4 regions of the Paenibacillus sp. FSL M8-0142 genome follow, and region 1 is predicted to be linked to each of the others. Evidence: riboswitches for the same ligand, from Rfam matches in the RefSeq annotation. Region 1 holds a riboswitch; each other region holds the start of a gene.
The links. A riboswitch is a leader RNA that binds a small molecule or an ion and turns the genes downstream of it on or off. The one in region 1 is predicted to bind cyclic di-AMP.

Region 1 (4,202 bases):
CCGATATTCGGATGGAGATCGATTCCTTCGAAGCGATCGTCCGCTTGATCCCGACCTGCAAAGCAGCGGCCCTGCTTCCGAAATCATACCTCCGTCCGCAGCTGCTCTCCGACAACGGGCTTGTGGACATTCACATCCCCGCGCTCATGGAGACGCGGCGGACGACCTCCCTGATTTACGGGGATGCTTCAGAGCTTAGCAGCGCCGCCCGCCGCTGGATTAACGAAACCGAGGTGCTCTTCCGAAGCCTTGCGGAAGAGAAGCAGCGAAAAAACCTGACGACCTAGAGATCGTCAGGTTTTTTTGTATTATTTCTGCTGCAGATTCACGACTTCCGTCTCAAACCGCTCCACATTGTCGTTGGAGCCGATGACGACCATAACATCGCCGGCGTTGACCACGTCCATCGCCGTCGGCGCGACGATAATGCCGGATCGCTTGTTGAGGGCGACCACCGTGACACCGTAACGGACGCGCGTGTTCAGTTCGCTTAACGTCTTGCCGTCCATACAATCGGTTACCGTCATTTCCACGATCAAATAATCCTTAGATAATTCGATATAGTCGAGCAGATTCGGCGTAACCAGCTGGTGAGCCACACGGATTCCCATATCCCGTTCGGGGAAGATGACCCGGTCCACACCCAGCTTCTGCAGCGCCCGGCCGTGCAGCACGGAAATCGCTTTGGCCACGACGGTCGATACGCCAAGCTCCTTGAGCAGGATGGCGGACAGAATGCTCATCTGGATATCGTCTCCGATCGCGACGATCCCGCAGTCGAAGTTGCGGATGCCGAGCGATTTCAGCATCTCCTCATCCGTAGCATCGGCGACCACCGTATGGGTCAGATACTCGCTCATATCCTCGACGACCTCTTCGTTCCGGTCAATGCCGAGAACCTCATAGCCTAGTTCCATTAGTTCCAGTGCCAGACTCGAGCCGAACCGCCCCAAACCGATCACTGCAAATTGCTTTGGTTTCATGTCTCTCCTATACTCCTTATCCAATAATCATTTTGCCTTCCGGATGACGATACAATTCTTTACCCTTTTTCGGACCGAGTGCATAAGCCAGCGTCAGCGGACCTAGACGTCCGGCAAACATCGTTAAGCTGATCAATATTTTGCCGAACACCGTCAAATCCGGCGTTAATCCCATCGACAAGCCGACGGTACCGAAGGCCGAGGTCGTTTCGAATAGAATCTCCAGGAAATCCGCATCCTCTGTCGTGGACAGGATCATGGATACCGTCAATACGAGCAGCAGCGCAAGAAGCGCAATCGTTAACGCCTTTAAGACCCGCTCCTGAGCGAGGCGAAACCGGAATAAGACGATGTCCTCACGCCCTCTCATCATTGCGAATACGGCCCCTACCATCACCATAAAGGTTGTCGTCTTGATTCCGCCCCCGGTCGATCCCGGCGACGCTCCGATAAACATAAGTATAATAATGAAAAATTGCGTAGCTTGCCTTAGGCCGCCGATATCAATCGAATTCGCGCCCGCTGTTCGCGGACTGACCGATTGGAAGAACGAGGCGAGCACTTTACCTCCCCCGTCCAAGGAGCCCAGCGTTAACGGATTGGTGAACTCAAAAATAAATATGATGATCGCCCCGATGAAGATCAACGCCCCCGACATCGAGAGAACGACCTTGGAGTGAAGCGACAGCTTCCTTTTTTGACGGAAATCGATCAAATCGGATAATACAACGAACCCGATGCCGCCGGATATGATCAACAGCATGGATACGATGTTTACCAACGGATCATCGACATAATCCGTGAGACTATGAAAATCACCGAACAGATCGAAGCCTGCATTGTTAAACAGCGAAACGGAATGGAACACCCCAAAATAGAGGGCTTTTCCAATAGGCATATCCCATGCCCAGCGCAGTGTAAACAGTACGGCAGCGCACGCCTCGAAGGTCAAGGAATAGATAAACACCCGCCGGATCAAACGAACGATCCCTTCGATGGAGGACTGATTCATCGCTTCCTGCAGAACAAGCCGGTCCTTGAGCGATATCCTCCGCTTGAATACCAGGGCGAACAGGGTTGCCATCGTCATAAACCCGAGCCCGCTGAGTTGAATGAGCAGAAGGATCACCGTATGTCCGAAAGCACTGAAGCTTGTGCCTGTATCCACGACAACAAGCCCGGTCAGACAGACGGCGGAAGCCGCCGTAAACATGACGTCAATCCCGCTGATCGGTTCGCCGGTCCTGCTGGATACGGGCAGCATGAGCAGAATGGTACCGACCAGGATCGCCGCCGCAAAACCGAGCGCAAGGATCTGCGGAGGTGACAGCTTAAGCCACTTCATTTTTGAGTTCAAAGTTTCACCTTCTCCAAAAAAATCAAAGAAAAAAGACACTGGAAAACAGTGCCCTTCACGGTCTGGTTCCTGTGCAACAGCCTACGAGGTTAGCTGACGGATTCGGGCATTATCACAGGCCGCCCTATCCATGATCCGAAAGAGATCATGAAATTCACCCCAATTACATGGTTCCCCCGTTCTCATTACGAAATTCGGCTGGTTTATTCGGTTCCTTGAAGCATGATGTGATTATAACGCAATCCGGAAGCGAACCCAACGTCGTTTTTTTACCAAAAAGTCTTTAAATGAGCGCGAATTGGGCATATTCAAGAGTACAAGGATATGGTTCTCTAACGTTTTCGAAACCTTTCATTCATTTTCAGCGTTTTATTTCATTATTGGCCCTTTGGGATAAGCAGGGCTTGTTCTTCATATGTATGTTATATTGACTCTATGATCCGCTTTTTGCGGGGCCGGTTATTCATATCGGAAAGCACTAAAATTAAGAGGAGGAATTTCATGAACCGTGCCGAAGAGCCCCTGAAGCTGACACCTAACCTAAAGAAGCTTATCGCACCGGCCATCATCGGTCTGATCCTGTTTCTTATATTCCAGGTACTCCCATCCACTTCCTTCGAGTCGACCGATACGCCCTATCCGCAAATCATTTCCAAGGATGAGGCTGCGCAAGCGGCGTCACGGTTCGCGCGCGAACGTTTAGGGTTTCCTGCTTCCGAAGGGCAACCCCCCCTTGTTACATACCAGTCCAACTCCGAGCTGTACGGATATTTGGCCAAGGAAAAGAAGCTAAAGGAGTATAACAAGAATTACGAAGCCAAATACCCATATGACGTATACCGCGTCCGCTTCACCTTGCCGGGTGGCGATGCGCTGAACGTGGATGTGCATATGCAGAATGCCGGCATCGCGGGATTCTCCTATGATTCCGCCCGCTCCAGTTACGACAGGATCGAGCTGAATCAAGGGGAGGTCCGGAAGCAAATGCTGCTTCTGGTTGAGGAAGGCATGACGCTGGCCGAGAAGCAGGCGCTCGCGGAGCCGTGGCTCAAGTGGGCCGGATACGATGCGACGCAGCTGCAGCTTTCTACCCGGGAAGGCGAACCTAAGCTGAGATATACCGTCACGGAAGCCGCCATCGGGGATTCGAGGCTGCAGCTGGAGTTTACCTTTGAACATGGGACACTGCGTTCCTTCGAGCCCGCGTTCTCGGTTCCGGCAGCGCATTCTGCCTATGTGAACAAGCAGACGCAGGATGCAACGCTGCTGACGCTGGTCGGGTACGGTTTGTTTACGCTTGTGCTCGGTATCCTGGCCATCGTCTACAGCGTCAAGACCAGAGCCTATACCTCGTTTAAGCGCGGTATCCTGCTGTCCGTCCTGTTGTTTGTCATCCAGATGCTGAATACGTACAACCTGGTTCCGGTCTTTAAGGCACAAGGAATGTCCGAGACCGGCATCATCGGGATGATGATCTTCTACGCCATCTACTCCCTCGTCTTCTCCGCCCTGCTCTATTTCTCGCTTGTCGGCGGAAGCGGTCTATGGCGAAAGGAAGACGGGCTTAATCCGTGGCCGCGTGCCAAGGAGCCCGGGTACGGCCGCTATGTCTTGGAAAGCATGAAGGTGGGCTATTTGTGGGCCCTCATTCTGCTCGGCATTCAGTCCTTGATCTTCATCGCGCTCGGCCTGACCTTGAACACCTGGTCCACGACCGATGCCTCGCAGTCGCCTTACAACATGCTCTATCCATGGCTGTTTCCGCTGATGGCTTGGCTGGCAGGCATTTCGGAGGAAGCGGTATACCGGCTGTTCGGCATTAGAATGGTGAAGAAAATCGTGCGCAGCACCTTTGTCGCGAG
Region 2 (4,202 bases), 620 kb from region 1:
AGAATAACATCCCGCCGGTAAAGCAGATGAGCGCGAATGAGCAAGCTCGACTGATTGTGCAGGAAGTTGTGCCACCCCTTCTTCGGAATGAACTGTGGAATGACGACCGTCACCTGGTAGTCGGACTCGCTGGCCTTGCGCTGTACCGTGTCGATGAATTTAGTGAGCGGCGAGATGATGCTGCGATATGGCGAATGCAGCGTCACCAGCCGGACGTCCGGCTGCCACTTCTTCCATTTTTCCTCGAAAGCAATCTGGTCTTCCCGTTCGAAGTTCACGTAAACGGCGATGATTTGGTCAGCGGACAGTGATTTGGCATAATTGAGCGAGTTCTCCACCACATGCGTAATGCCGGCTACCGGCACGATAATGATGTTGCCTTCGATCGGCTTTGCCGGCTCGCAGGTCGTAATCCGCAGCTGATCGGCGACCGCCTCATAGTGATTCCGAATCCGGGTGAAAATCCAGATGATAAGCGGCAGAAACAGAAGCACCGACCACACCTGGGCAAATTTCGTGAAGAAAAAGATCAACGTTACCGCAAAGCTGATAACAGCCCCCGTCGAGTTAATGACCAGCTTGGGGATCCAGCCTTGAGGCTTCTCGCGAATCCACTTCACCATCATTCCCGTCTGCGACAAAGTAAACGGAATGAATACGCCGACGGCGTACAACGGGATCAGATGCTCGGTTTTGCCCTCGAAGGCCACGATCAGCACGATGGACAGAAGGCCAAGGATGATGATGCCGTTGGAATACCCCAAGCGGTCCCCCCGGACCGTGAACATTCGCGGGATGAACTTATCCTTTGCCAGGTTGACGGCCAGCAGAGGAAATGCCGAATACCCCGTGTTGGCGGCCAGGATCAGGATTAACGCAGTAGTCCCCTGAATGAAATAATACAGCGCGTTCCGGCCGAAGGTATGCTCGGCGATTTGGGAGACAACCGTCACCTCTTCGCTGGGGCTGACCCCGTAATAATAGGCCAGGAATACGATCCCTGAAAATAACAGGGCGAGCAGGGAGCCCATCGCGGCCAGGGTTTTGGCGGCGTTGTTCGGCGCGGGCTCCTTGAAGTTCGGGATGGCGTTGGATATGGCTTCAACCCCGGTCAGCGCCGAGCTGCCTGAAGCGAACGCCCGCAGGAGCAGAAACAGGCTCAGTCCGGCGACGGGCGTGCCGATCTTGGTGTGCAGGTCCGGCGAAGCGTGGCCGGTTGCAATATCGTAGAGACCGACGCCGATCAGAATAAACAAGGCCAGCACGAACAGGTAGACCGGATAGGCCAGGATCGAGGCGGATTCCGTCACGCCCCGCAAGTTCAGCACAGTAAGAAACAGGACGAACAGCACGGCGATCCCGACGTTATAGGGACGAAGCTCGGGAAAAGCCGACGTAATCGCATCCGTCCCGGCCGATACGCTGACCGCAACGGTTAGGATATAGTCGACGAGCAAGGAGCCTCCGGCAACGAGGCCTGGATACATGCCCAGATTCCGTTTCGACACGACATAGGCTCCACCGCCCTGCGGATAAGAGAAGATGATCTGTCTGTACGATAAGATCAGCGCCAGCAATAAGACGAGAACGCCGATGGCGATCGGGATGGAATACCAATAGGCAGCCGCGCCGACAGTCATCAGCACCAGCAGGATTTGCTCGGGGCCGTAGGCGACGGATGACAGGGCATCGGATGACAAAATCGCCAGGGCCTTGGTTTTATTCAATTTTTGATCGCCTAATTCATTGGATTTGAGCGGTCTTCCGATGAGGAAGCGCTTGATGGAAGATAGCATCGTGTTTCACCACCGATTCGATTTGGATTTTGGGTCGTTCTCCCCAAAAAAGCATAAAGCTATGTGGCTTGGGTGAATGGTCAAGGGCCGGGCATGGGATGCATCTCCATTTCGATTTTTTCGATTTTTGGCATAGAAAAAACACAGGTTAGAGCCTGTGTTTTTTGCACAAGTTCACAACCCTCCCATTAACGCCTACGAGGTTAGCTGTCGGATTCGGGCGCGAGAGTCGCCCTACCTGATGCCGCGCGGGACCGGCCGCGGTTATTCAGGATTCACCCCATAGTATGGCTGCCGCATCGGCAGGCATACGCTTTGGTTCCCCCATTTTCCTCTCTGGAAATTCGGCGAATCAACTGTGAGATTATATTGGATTTGAAATCTGAATAGTATATTACGCCTGCGGCATTCGATTGTAAAACGGCCTTTTGCCGCTATTTTCGGCAGTAAGGAACCGAATGATCCATAAGTAAGCGATTACATAGGATACGGACTTTCGCGGGATCATTATTTTGCAGATTTACGCAATAAATCGCTGAATGCGAAGATTTGGAAACTGAAAGCGCGGTAGGGAAAGCAGAAAACGCGGTGAGGGGAAAAGGTAGGCGTGCAGATAAAAGAGGATGCTCCTATCGAAGAAGCAAGCCGAACAGAGCATTCGCGGCCGCTTCTTGAGCCGCCCGTAATGTAAATTCGCCATGCCGTATCTCGGGGGAGGAGATACATGCATGGCGAATTTTTGGGAGTGGTCCATGATATGGCGAGGAGGAGAAAGGGTCTGGGTTTCTCATCCTTGCTCTTGATAGAAATATACCCGGGAGTTCGAGGGGTGAATCACATCTTTAGAAAAAAATGTATGACTTTACGATAAGGCTGATTTTTTTTAAGATAAGGGGATACGAAAGAGGCTGGAGCACAAGGGGGAGAGGACAAATTGATTCATCAGGAACACGGCGTATTTCCGGCGGTTTGCCCGCTGGATTGTCCGGATACTTGCAGCTTGCTGCTGCATAAAGAGAACGGGAAGATCGTAAAGGTTACAGGCAACCCCGACCATCCGATCACGCAAGGCGCGATCTGCAATAAAGTCCGCAATATGGCTCACCGGGTATACCATCCGGAGCGTGTGCTCTATCCGCTGCGCCGGACCGGCCCGAAAGGGGCCGGATTATTTAAGCGGATCAGCTGGGACGAGGCGATCCGGGAAATCGCGGACCGGTACAAGGCGCTGATTGAAACGGATGGTCCGGAAAGCATCCTGCCTTACAGCTTCTACGGGAACATGGGCATCTTGAGCGTAGACGGCATGGACCGCCGCTTCTTCAACAGGCTGGGCGCCAGCAAGCTGAAGCAGTCCATCTGCAATTCGGCCGGAAACGAAGGCTGGAAATCGGTCATGGGCTTCAACGGGGGGACGGTCCCTGAAGACACGGTGAACGCCGATGTGATCATCGTCTGGGGCGGCAATATCGTCAGCACGAACATGCATCAGGTGGTGCTCGCCGAAAAAGCCCGCAAGCGGGGCGCGAAGGTCGTCGTCATCGATGTTCATAAAAATCAGACCGGCCAATGGGCGGATTGGTTCATTCCGCTGTATCCCGGTACGGATGCCGCGCTTGCCGTCGGGATCATGCACGTCCTGTTCCGGGACGGGCTGGTGGATGAGGCGTTCATGGAACGTTATACGATCGGCCATGAGGAGCTGAGGGAGCATGTGAAGACGTACACGCCGGAATACGTGTCTTCCGTAACGGGCATTCCGGCCGACGATGTGGCGAAGCTGGCCGAGCTGTACGGCCGTGCCGGCGTGTCTTACATTCACATCGGCAACGGTCTGCAGCATCATGATAACGGCGGCATGACGGTGCGGAGCATTGCGGCCCTGCCGGCGCTGACCGGGCAGTGGCTCAAGCGGGGCGGCGGGGCCGCCAAATCAAACGGGGGTTACAACAGCATGAACAGCGAGGCTTTGGAACGGCCGGATCTGCGGCCGAACCCGGGTGCGCGCACGATTAATATGAACCGGATCGGGGAAGCGCTGGCCATGACCGAGAAGCCGATCCGCTCGGTATTCGTCTATTGCAGCAACCCGCTGGTGGTTGCTCCGGATACGGAGCGCGTGAAAGAGGGTTTTGCACGGGAGGATCTGTTCACGGTCGTTCACGATTTATTCATGACGGACACGGCCAAGTATGCGGATATCGTATTGCCGGCCACCTCCTCCTTTGAAAGCACGGACCTGTACGCCTCGTACTGGCACCAATACGTTCAGCTTCAGGAGCCGGTTATTCCGGCGCAGGGGGAAAGCAAGAGCAATGTTGAGCTGTTCTCCCTGCTCGGCCGGGCAATGGGATTTGAGGAAGAAGCCTTCCGGGAATCGGAAGAAGAGATGATTGCCCGTGCGCT
Region 3 (4,202 bases), 1.0 Mb from region 1:
TGAGTCCGTTATATTCGATGGACCATGGGCTTGGATCATGGATGGACCTGGTTCAAGGCCGGACGCACGAGGCATTGATAATGGACAACCATAGAACGGAATGATAAAGATTGTGCCGGATAAGATACGATCAAGGATCGACAAGAAAGGAGTGGGAGAGAACATGCTGTTCGACACACACACCCATCTGGATGCTCCCCAATTCGACGAGGACCGGGACGAGACGATTGCCCGGGCGCTTGAAGCTGGTGTTAGCCGGATGATCAATATCGGATTTAATCGCGAGACGATTCCGACCACAATGGAATTGGCGGAGACATATGATTTTATATATGCGGCGGTAGGCTGGCATCCCGTGGATGCGATCACGATGGAGGAGGGCGACCTGGAATGGATCGCTTCGCTCTGCAGTCATGAGAAAGTCGTTGCGATCGGAGAGATCGGCCTCGATTATCATTGGGATACGTCTCCGAAGGAGGTGCAGCACCGGGTGCTTCGCAGCCAAATCGGACTGGCCCGGGAGCTCCATATGCCGATTGTAATTCATAACCGTGATGCGCATGAGGATATCGTGAAGATTTTGAAGGAAGAGAAGGCTCATGAGGTTGGCGGCGTGATGCATTCGTTCTCGGGCAGCTGGGAAACGGCCAAGTTATGCCTGGATATGGGCTTTCATATTTCGTTCGGCGGGCCGATTACGTTCAAAAATGCCAAGCAGCCGAAAGAGGTTCTGGCCAAGGTTCCACTCGATCGTCTGCTCATTGAAACGGACTCGCCTTACCTGACTCCACACCCCTTCCGAGGGAAGCGAAATGAGTCCGCTTATGTGAAATTGGTGGCCGAGACGGCAGCCGAAATTCGGGGCATGTCCTTCGATGAACTGGTCCAAATTACCACTAAAAATGCTCTGGAACGATTTGGTATTTCGTGAAAACGGGAGCAAAAGCGATGAAATAGTGAGGAATTGCGATTAATTAAAGTTTTTTAACCTGAAAAGACGATTGTTTTACAATTTTTTAACCATTTACATCAAAAAATGTGCTTGATTGTTCCTTTACAACCTGCATGGAAACAGGATATCATCTTTTCAGTGATAAGAAGCTGCAAGTTTGCAAAGCTGAAACTTCAGCGATCATATTTCATGAACCGTCTCGCTTAATCTCCGAAGTCTGGGGAACGGGGGAACCGATACTGCCGTGCATGGTAAACTGTCGTGCACGAGCCGTATATGATTTCTTTATCGGGTCTTTGGGGTGAATGTGAAGGTCCTCGCCATGAGCGGGCGACCGGATCTAGGGCGTCTCTCTTACGTCCGAACCCGACAGCTAACTCCGTAAGCGAAGTAAGAGGGGAATTCTCGTGCATACCATTTCCATGATTTCAATCATCAGGAAGCCACGTTAGAGCCTCTAGTACTCTTTCACGCTGGCTTCTTTTATTTTTGAATATTGGAGAAGGTGTCGTCATACTGTTGGTAAACAGGAGGTGATTCCTAGTGGTGAACGGGAAGACGGGGATTGACGCAGGGCGTTAGATAGATAGCAGCACGCCTTGCGAGAATAACTGCTATAGTCACGTCAAAGGCATTCATGCGTTACCTAAGACGGCGGGACTATGAAGGAGGATGGAATAGTGGGCATTTTTCAACCTGAAGAAACCCATGAATCACAATCATCCAGCATGTCTTACGCATTGCGATGGAAGCATGAGAATTTGCGTCAATTGATGATGCTCGGCGCCATGGGGGCTGTTACGGTATCACTTCTCGTATCGCTGGTTATCCATGATCAATCGGGCAAGCAAGTTCAAATTGTGGTCGATGGCCGCGTAACCACGGTAGAAACCAGAGGATCGTTGCTTCAGGAATTGCTGGATGAGCAAGCGATCACGCTGAATCCGCAGGATCAGGTCTCGATGCCTTTAAACGGGACGATCCAGGATGGGGACCGGATTATCATTGACCGTGCAATCCCAGTTAAAGTAACAGTAGGGGGCACCACCAAAACCATATTCACGACCCAGGACACGGTCGATAGTGTACTCAAAGAAGCTGGCATTACGATCAAGGGTGAAGATATAGTAAAGCCGTCACAGGACACCAAGCTTACCAGTGATATGGACATTCAAATCGTTCGGGTTACGAAGCAGACCGTATCGGAGAAGGAGAACCGCGAGTTCCGCGTCATCAAGACTGCGGATCCGTCGCTGGAGCGCGGTGATAACCGTGTCATTCAGCGGGGCGAGCCGGGCGTTCTCGTTCATCACTACGAGAAGGTGTACCATAACGGCAAGCTCGTATCCAAGACGAAGGTCTCGCAAGAGGTCGAGCGTAAGACGAAGGACAAAATTATTGCCGTAGGCACGAAGAAGGTAGAGAAGCCTGTCGTGCTTCAAGCGGCAGCGACTCCGAATGTGAAGTCTGCCCCAGCGAAGCTTACGGGCACTAGAAAGGTGTCCACCGCCAAAGCGACGGAGAATAACGTCATCTCCAGAGCGGGTGTTGATTTCAAATACCAGAAAGTGCTGAATAATGTTTCAATGACCGCATATTCCGCTGAGCAGGCGGGAATCGGAACCCGCACGGCTTCCGGAACACGGGTAACCGAGGGCCGGACGATTGCAGTTGATCCGAGCATCATTCCGATCGGCTGGTGGGTGTACATCGAAGGCATTGGCTTCCGCCGTGCAGAGGATACCGGCGGAGCGATTAAGGGACATAAAATTGATGTGTATTACGATTCGCTGAAAGCGGCCATGAACTTTGGCCGGAAATCGGGGCGCACCGTTTATGTGATCGGTCCCGTAAAGCCTGATTTGAACTAATGAATCCCAATTTCTAATGACATTGCCATTCTAATGCTAACGAATTTAGCTTATAATAGATCATAATGAAGAAGAGGAGAAACTCCTCTTCTTTTGTTTTGCGGCGTATTGGTCGCATTTTGGGGCCATCATGTAAAAAATACGCCGTATGGTTTGAGCCGATGCCAATTCAAGGAGAACGGTCGGACAGGCGGTATGTGTCCTTTTGGGAAGGAAGAGAGAACGTTATGATCCGAGAAGTAATTGTGGTTGAAGGCAGGGACGATACGGTAGCGATCAAGCGTGCGGTGGATGCCGACACGATCGAGACCGGCGGCTCTGCTATTAATAAGCATACGCTGCGCCGTATTGCCCTCGCGAAGGAGCGCAGGGGGGTTATTATCCTGACAGACCCCGATCATGCAGGGGAACGGATTCGCAAGATCATCGACCGTCATGTCCCCGGCTGCAAGCATGCCTTCATACCGGAGGCGGATGCGACGCGCAAGGGCGATATCGGAGTCGAGAACGCATCTCCGGAGGCTATACGTCATGCCCTGGATCGCGTCCACACCTCATTTGAGGGGGCGGAGAGTCAGATCAGCCTGGAGGATATGATCGATGCGGGGCTGACGGCTCATCCGGAGGCTGCAGCCCGGAGAATGTTCATGGGAAATGTCCTGGGTATCGGGTATTGCAACTCCAAGCAGTTCCATAAACGTATGGCGATGTTTCAAATATCGCGTGAAGAGTTTCTGGCGGCGCTTGCGCAGCTGGAAGAGGGAGGCCAAAGCTGATATGAACCGGATGGAAGATATATCGACACCTAGACGCACGAAGGAGATCATTGCCCGCCATGGCTTTTCCTTTAAGAAGAGCCTGGGACAGAATTTTCTGATCGACCAGAATATTTTGGGCAAGATTGTGGAGGCGGCCGGCCTTGATAAAGAGAAAGGTGCGCTTGAGATCGGTCCCGGCATCGGGGCGTTAACAGAGAAGCTGGCTCAGATGGCCGGAGCCGTTACCGCAGTAGAGATCGATCAGCGCCTGATTCCGATTCTTAAGGAAGTGCTGGAGCCTTACGATAACGTTAAAGTTCATCATGGAGATGTCCTTAAGGTGGATCTGCACGAGCTGTTCCGCCAGGATTTCGCGGAGGTGGGGAAGGTAAGCGTTGTCGCCAATCTGCCGTATTACGTGACGACCCCTATTCTGATGAAGCTGCTGGAAGAGAAGCTGCCGCTGGAGAATATTGTGGTCATGATTCAGAAAGAGGTCGCCGAGCGGATGGCCGCAGCGCCGGGAAGCAAGGATTACGGAAGCCTCAGCATTGCAGTTCAATATTACAGCGAGCCGAAGCTCGTCTGCATCGTTCCGCATACCGTGTTCATCCCGCAGCC
Region 4 (4,202 bases), 1.2 Mb from region 1:
ATGTAGCTTCAGCCGCAGCGGCATCCAAAGTAACCTCCGGCATGGTTGGCTTCTCTTCCTGCGCCACCTGCTCCTTGCCTGGAAGCGTAAACATCAGCGCAATAGCCAACGCACATGCGACGAAGAACAGTCCGCTCATGATCCATTTTTGCATCGTCATATCGTCCTTTCTATGTATACTGCACTTTTGCACTTGTCTTCATTATAAACCAACATCCTTACACATCATAGCCAGTTGTGACAAAAAAAGCAATGTTCAAGCCTGCCTTCATAAAAAGTACACAAAATTGTACTTTTTCATATAGACAAGACTACTATTCCTCATTGGCCATCGGGTCATACACCATGCAATAAAAAGGCGCCATGCCCGTCGGCGTAAGGCGTTCGTACGTATCGGCAATGTAAAAGCCAGCCTTCCGGTAAGTCCGGATAGCCCGTTCATTCCAGGTAAGCACCTCAAGATCAATCTCGTCCGAAGGACGGCGCCGCTTCGCCTCATCCACAATTGCCTGCACGAACCGTTTACCCATTCCCCGGCCGCACCAATCAGGCCGCATGCCCAGGCCTAGACGCGTAACGCCTGCCATAGGGAATAGCTGGGCAAACCCCCAGAGCTGATCCTGCTCATCCAGCACGGACAGGTATTGCTGCAGGCGGATGCCGGGATCCCCGAATTCCACCCCTAGTCCCTTCATCTGCTCCCAAGGAAGAAAGCCATATATATTATAGGGCGGGGGATAGGACCAGGTGCAAATTTCAGCGGCATGGGCTTCCTGCATGACCACGGTATGAAACGAGGGTAAATTCGCCTCCATGTAAATACTCCTCTCATTCAAAACAATTCCGTTAGAGAGAGAATACATGCTGCTGAGCGGGATTGCAAAGATAATAGCGCAGGGGGAAACGAAACTGAAGCTAAAAAATTTTCGATTGTTTATTCGTATTGCTGTTTAGGTTAATTCTGGAAGGGTAAATAAAATGTAAGCGCTCGGATTGGCCGAATCTTGTTGGTGGCTTTGAGCATACAGAATGAAAAAATATTTTTGGATTTTCCGAAAAACATAGAACTTTTCCATGGCCTGAAACGTTATAGAGGTATAGACGAAAAATTATAGAAAAAAAGCCGCTGGGTGAGATCGGCACATCTCATGCTCCAGGGCTTATGGACATTCAGAAAAATTACGGTACAGTCAATTAATTGTAGTTCACGGCAAGGGACTTGTACGTGCTTTGGCTCATGATTCTCTTCGCGCCTACATAACGCTTCGCGTAGTAGCTCTGGCTGAGCGGGCTAACGATGACGCCGCGCGAGGAGGAAGAATGGGCGAACTTCCCGCCACCGACATAAATGCCAACATGGGAAACGCCTCTGCCGGAAGTATTAAAGAATACGAGATCCCCGGCCTTCAGGTTGCTCTTCGATACCGCGGTACCTACCTTGTATTGTGCTGCAGAAGTGCGCGGCAGGGTGAGGCCCAGCTTCTTGTAAATATAGCTGGTGAATCCGGAGCAATCAAAACCCTTTGTAGTGGTTCCGCCGGTTTTATAAGAGACACCGATGGTTGGTTTGATAACGGTATTCAACTTGGAATCCGCGAAAGCGCTACCGGTTCCAATCGTGAGCGCAAGGGCCAAGCCTAAAGAGATGGCTGTTAACTTCTTCTTCAAAACAAAAAGCTCCTTCCATTGCCTGCGAGGTTAGCTTAAGGGTTCGGTTGAAGGTCCCCTATGATCCCTCTCTAGCGAGATCAATTCACCCAAAACGGATCCCCCGCTTCCCGTATGAAGACGGGAATTCGGCTTTTAAAAGATGTCGATGTACCCAATATGACGTACCAACATGTTAACATGATGACAATAGTTACAATAAAAATGACAAAGTTGTTACTAACATATTCGTTATTTTAGCAGAGTATTAACAATTTGGCAAACGAGGAAAGTTGTTTTTTTAACAAAAATCCCTGTCCACATTGAAGTGGGACAGGGATTTTGTATAAATATGGGAGGGGAACGTTGAGGATTCCGGTTGGATGGGAAAGTTATCGTTCGAAATCTATCCTTTTCGGAGGCTGCTTTAGCTTCCGGTTACAACCTTTTTACCACATTTAAACGATGAATGGTTGTTAATGAAATGTAACTTTTGTAACCGTTATGGATTTGAAGCTACGGACGCTCTCCATAAATGATATTGGGAAGAAATTCCCCATATTTGGAAGAGCCCGTTCAGGAAATAGGAGGCTTGCTGAATGATGAGTCCGATTAATCCCGCCCAGAACAGGGACGCCGAGCTGAACAGCAGGAGAATGACAAATGCGGCTCCACCAACAGAAATGGACAGCAGTACAGCCGTTCCCAGCTTGCGTATGAGCGCCGTGACGGATGCGATCATACCGAGCTCTCCGGTATGCCCGAACTGCATATACAGCAGCACAAGGCGAATAACATAGGTATAGAGGAACCAGGCCGCCGCGTAAGGCAGCACCCGGAGCAGCTGGGAAGGCTCCTGAATGGAGCCGAGCAGTGCCGGAAGAGCCTTGGGAATGATCCAGTAACCCGGCGCAACCGTAAGAACAAGCTCGATGAGATAGAACACCGTTACCGATTTCCAATGCTTCCGCATGCCGATGAAGAAGAACAGACCGCGTTCGCCACGGGCCTCCTGATGGAGGTTGTAGAAGATGCCGGAGCGAATCAGCGGGGTAAGCACCATGCGGACGAGGAGCAGAGCGGCAAGGATCCAGCCGTAGGTATGAACCGTATTGCTGAGCGACAAGCTCATTTCGCCCTCATAGAAGAACAGGAGGCGGCTCAGCTCGTTAGGAGCCGGATCCGGGTACCGCATCAAAAGCGGGACGACGGCGGATTTCACGAGCCTGTACAGACAGTAGCCCCAGAGAAGACGGTACAAGAACAGTAGAATGGAGACGTATAATTGATCTTTAACACTGATCCAGCCTTGGCCTGCATAGCTTTTCATGTGCTCCCCCCTCACCACGACATGCTGCCGAACAGCGTCTCCACGAGCTTGGTAATACCGAGATTCCAACGTGTAACGACTTTCGGATCCATGCCAGCCTTCATATAGTTATTCATGTGTTTATTCTCCAGCATGATGGTATATTTCGGATCCACCATGGCCCAGGCGAGCGGTGTATGGTATTCCAGCGTATAAGTTACTTTGCCGTTCTTGCCGCTCCATGTTCGCTCAACAAGCTTGCCATCCTCAAAAGCGAACACAATCGGCACATCGGTAACATCGCCGCCCTTGCTCGTGATGTTTACGGTCGAAACAAACCGTGGGTGCGCTTGTGAGCCTTTATTTTTGGTTTTGATCTGGTCGATCGCGATGTCAGCCATTTGGCTGCCGTAAACGTACTGATCGAAATACGACTGCCATGAGGACTGGGTAACCTGTTCAACAACCTTCTGGAAGTCCGTCGTTGTCGGATGCTTGAAGCGGAATTTTTTGGCGTAGGTCATCATGATTTTATCCATCGTCTTGGATCCGACTTGTCGCTCGATGCCCTGGAGCACCAGCTTGCCGCGTGTATAGACGTTGAGTGCGTAATTTTCATGCGAGCTGTATTTCCAGGACTCCATCTTAAGCGGTTCAGGCGACGTAATGGATGCGCCTTGCGCTGCGGTATTGGATGTAATTCCGTACTGCTTCTCCATGACCTTCTCCTCGGCATAGGAAGCAAAGGCCTCGTCCAGCCATGCCTCTTCGAATTCGTTATTGGCTACGATGCCGTAGAAATATTGGTGGGCGATTTCATGGATGACGGTCCGCTCCAGCTCATATCCGGGCGAGTCGTTATTGGCTCCGAAGGCGGTGACGAGCGTCGGGTATTCCATGCCGCCTGCACCGTTGCCGGAATAAGGCGGGACAACGATGGATAATGTGGAGTACGGATAGGAGCCGTACCATTTGCCGAAAGAGGACAGCGCCGTTTTGGCTGTATCAAAATAACGCTCCTTCAAATCCTTATGAGCAGGATCAAGGTACAGCTTGATCCGGACGCCAGGGATACCCGGAGCGGAGTAAGCCTCTTCCGCCGTCACGAAGTTCGGCGAGGCGGCCCAGGCGAAGTCATGCACGTCATCCGCATAGAATTGGTAAATTTTCTCGCCATTTGCTTTCTGCGCAGGCTTGGTCGGGAACCCGGTAGCGGCTACGATATAGTCCTCGGGTACACGAATCC

Region 2: linked by a shared signal. The riboswitch ahead of NSQ46_RS01820 (APC family permease) and the one ahead of NSQ46_RS04710 (TrkH family potassium uptake protein) in region 1 are both predicted to bind cyclic di-AMP.
Region 3: linked by a shared signal. The riboswitch ahead of NSQ46_RS00145 (3D domain-containing protein) and the one ahead of NSQ46_RS04710 (TrkH family potassium uptake protein) in region 1 are both predicted to bind cyclic di-AMP.
Region 4: linked by a shared signal. The riboswitch ahead of NSQ46_RS29590 (C40 family peptidase) and the one ahead of NSQ46_RS04710 (TrkH family potassium uptake protein) in region 1 are both predicted to bind cyclic di-AMP.

Annotation. Positions count from the first base shown of each region.
Region 1 is NZ_CP152008.1:1,031,006-1,035,207, reverse strand. Features, by position in the region: gene NSQ46_RS04720 (LysR family transcriptional regulator) at 1-287, shown strand, start outside; gene NSQ46_RS04715 (TrkA family potassium uptake protein) at 309-983, opposite strand; gene NSQ46_RS04710 (TrkH family potassium uptake protein) at 1,000-2,340, opposite strand; cyclic di-AMP (ydaO/yuaA leader) riboswitch at 2,404-2,550, opposite strand; gene NSQ46_RS04705 (type II CAAX endopeptidase family protein) at 2,842-4,202, shown strand, end outside.
Region 2 is NZ_CP152008.1:411,217-415,418, forward strand. Features, by position in the region: gene NSQ46_RS01820 (APC family permease) at 1-1,796, opposite strand, end outside; cyclic di-AMP (ydaO/yuaA leader) riboswitch at 1,974-2,156, opposite strand; gene NSQ46_RS01825 (molybdopterin oxidoreductase family protein) at 2,731-4,202, shown strand, end outside.
Region 3 is NZ_CP152008.1:29,655-33,856, forward strand. Features, by position in the region: gene NSQ46_RS00135 (HD domain-containing protein) at 1-3, shown strand, start outside; gene NSQ46_RS00140 (TatD family hydrolase) at 164-931, shown strand; cyclic di-AMP (ydaO/yuaA leader) riboswitch at 1,143-1,356, shown strand; gene NSQ46_RS00145 (3D domain-containing protein) at 1,633-2,823, shown strand; gene rnmV (ribonuclease M5) at 3,051-3,599, shown strand; gene rsmA (16S rRNA (adenine(1518)-N(6)/adenine(1519)-N(6))-dimethyltransferase RsmA) at 3,601-4,202, shown strand, end outside.
Region 4 is NZ_CP152008.1:6,554,806-6,559,007, reverse strand. Features, by position in the region: gene NSQ46_RS29600 (cytochrome c) at 1-154, opposite strand, end outside; gene NSQ46_RS29595 (GNAT family N-acetyltransferase) at 315-815, opposite strand; gene NSQ46_RS29590 (C40 family peptidase) at 1,195-1,668, opposite strand; cyclic di-AMP (ydaO/yuaA leader) riboswitch at 1,673-1,812, opposite strand; gene NSQ46_RS29585 (hypothetical protein) at 2,150-2,977, opposite strand; gene NSQ46_RS29580 (M1 family metallopeptidase) at 2,989-4,202, opposite strand, start outside.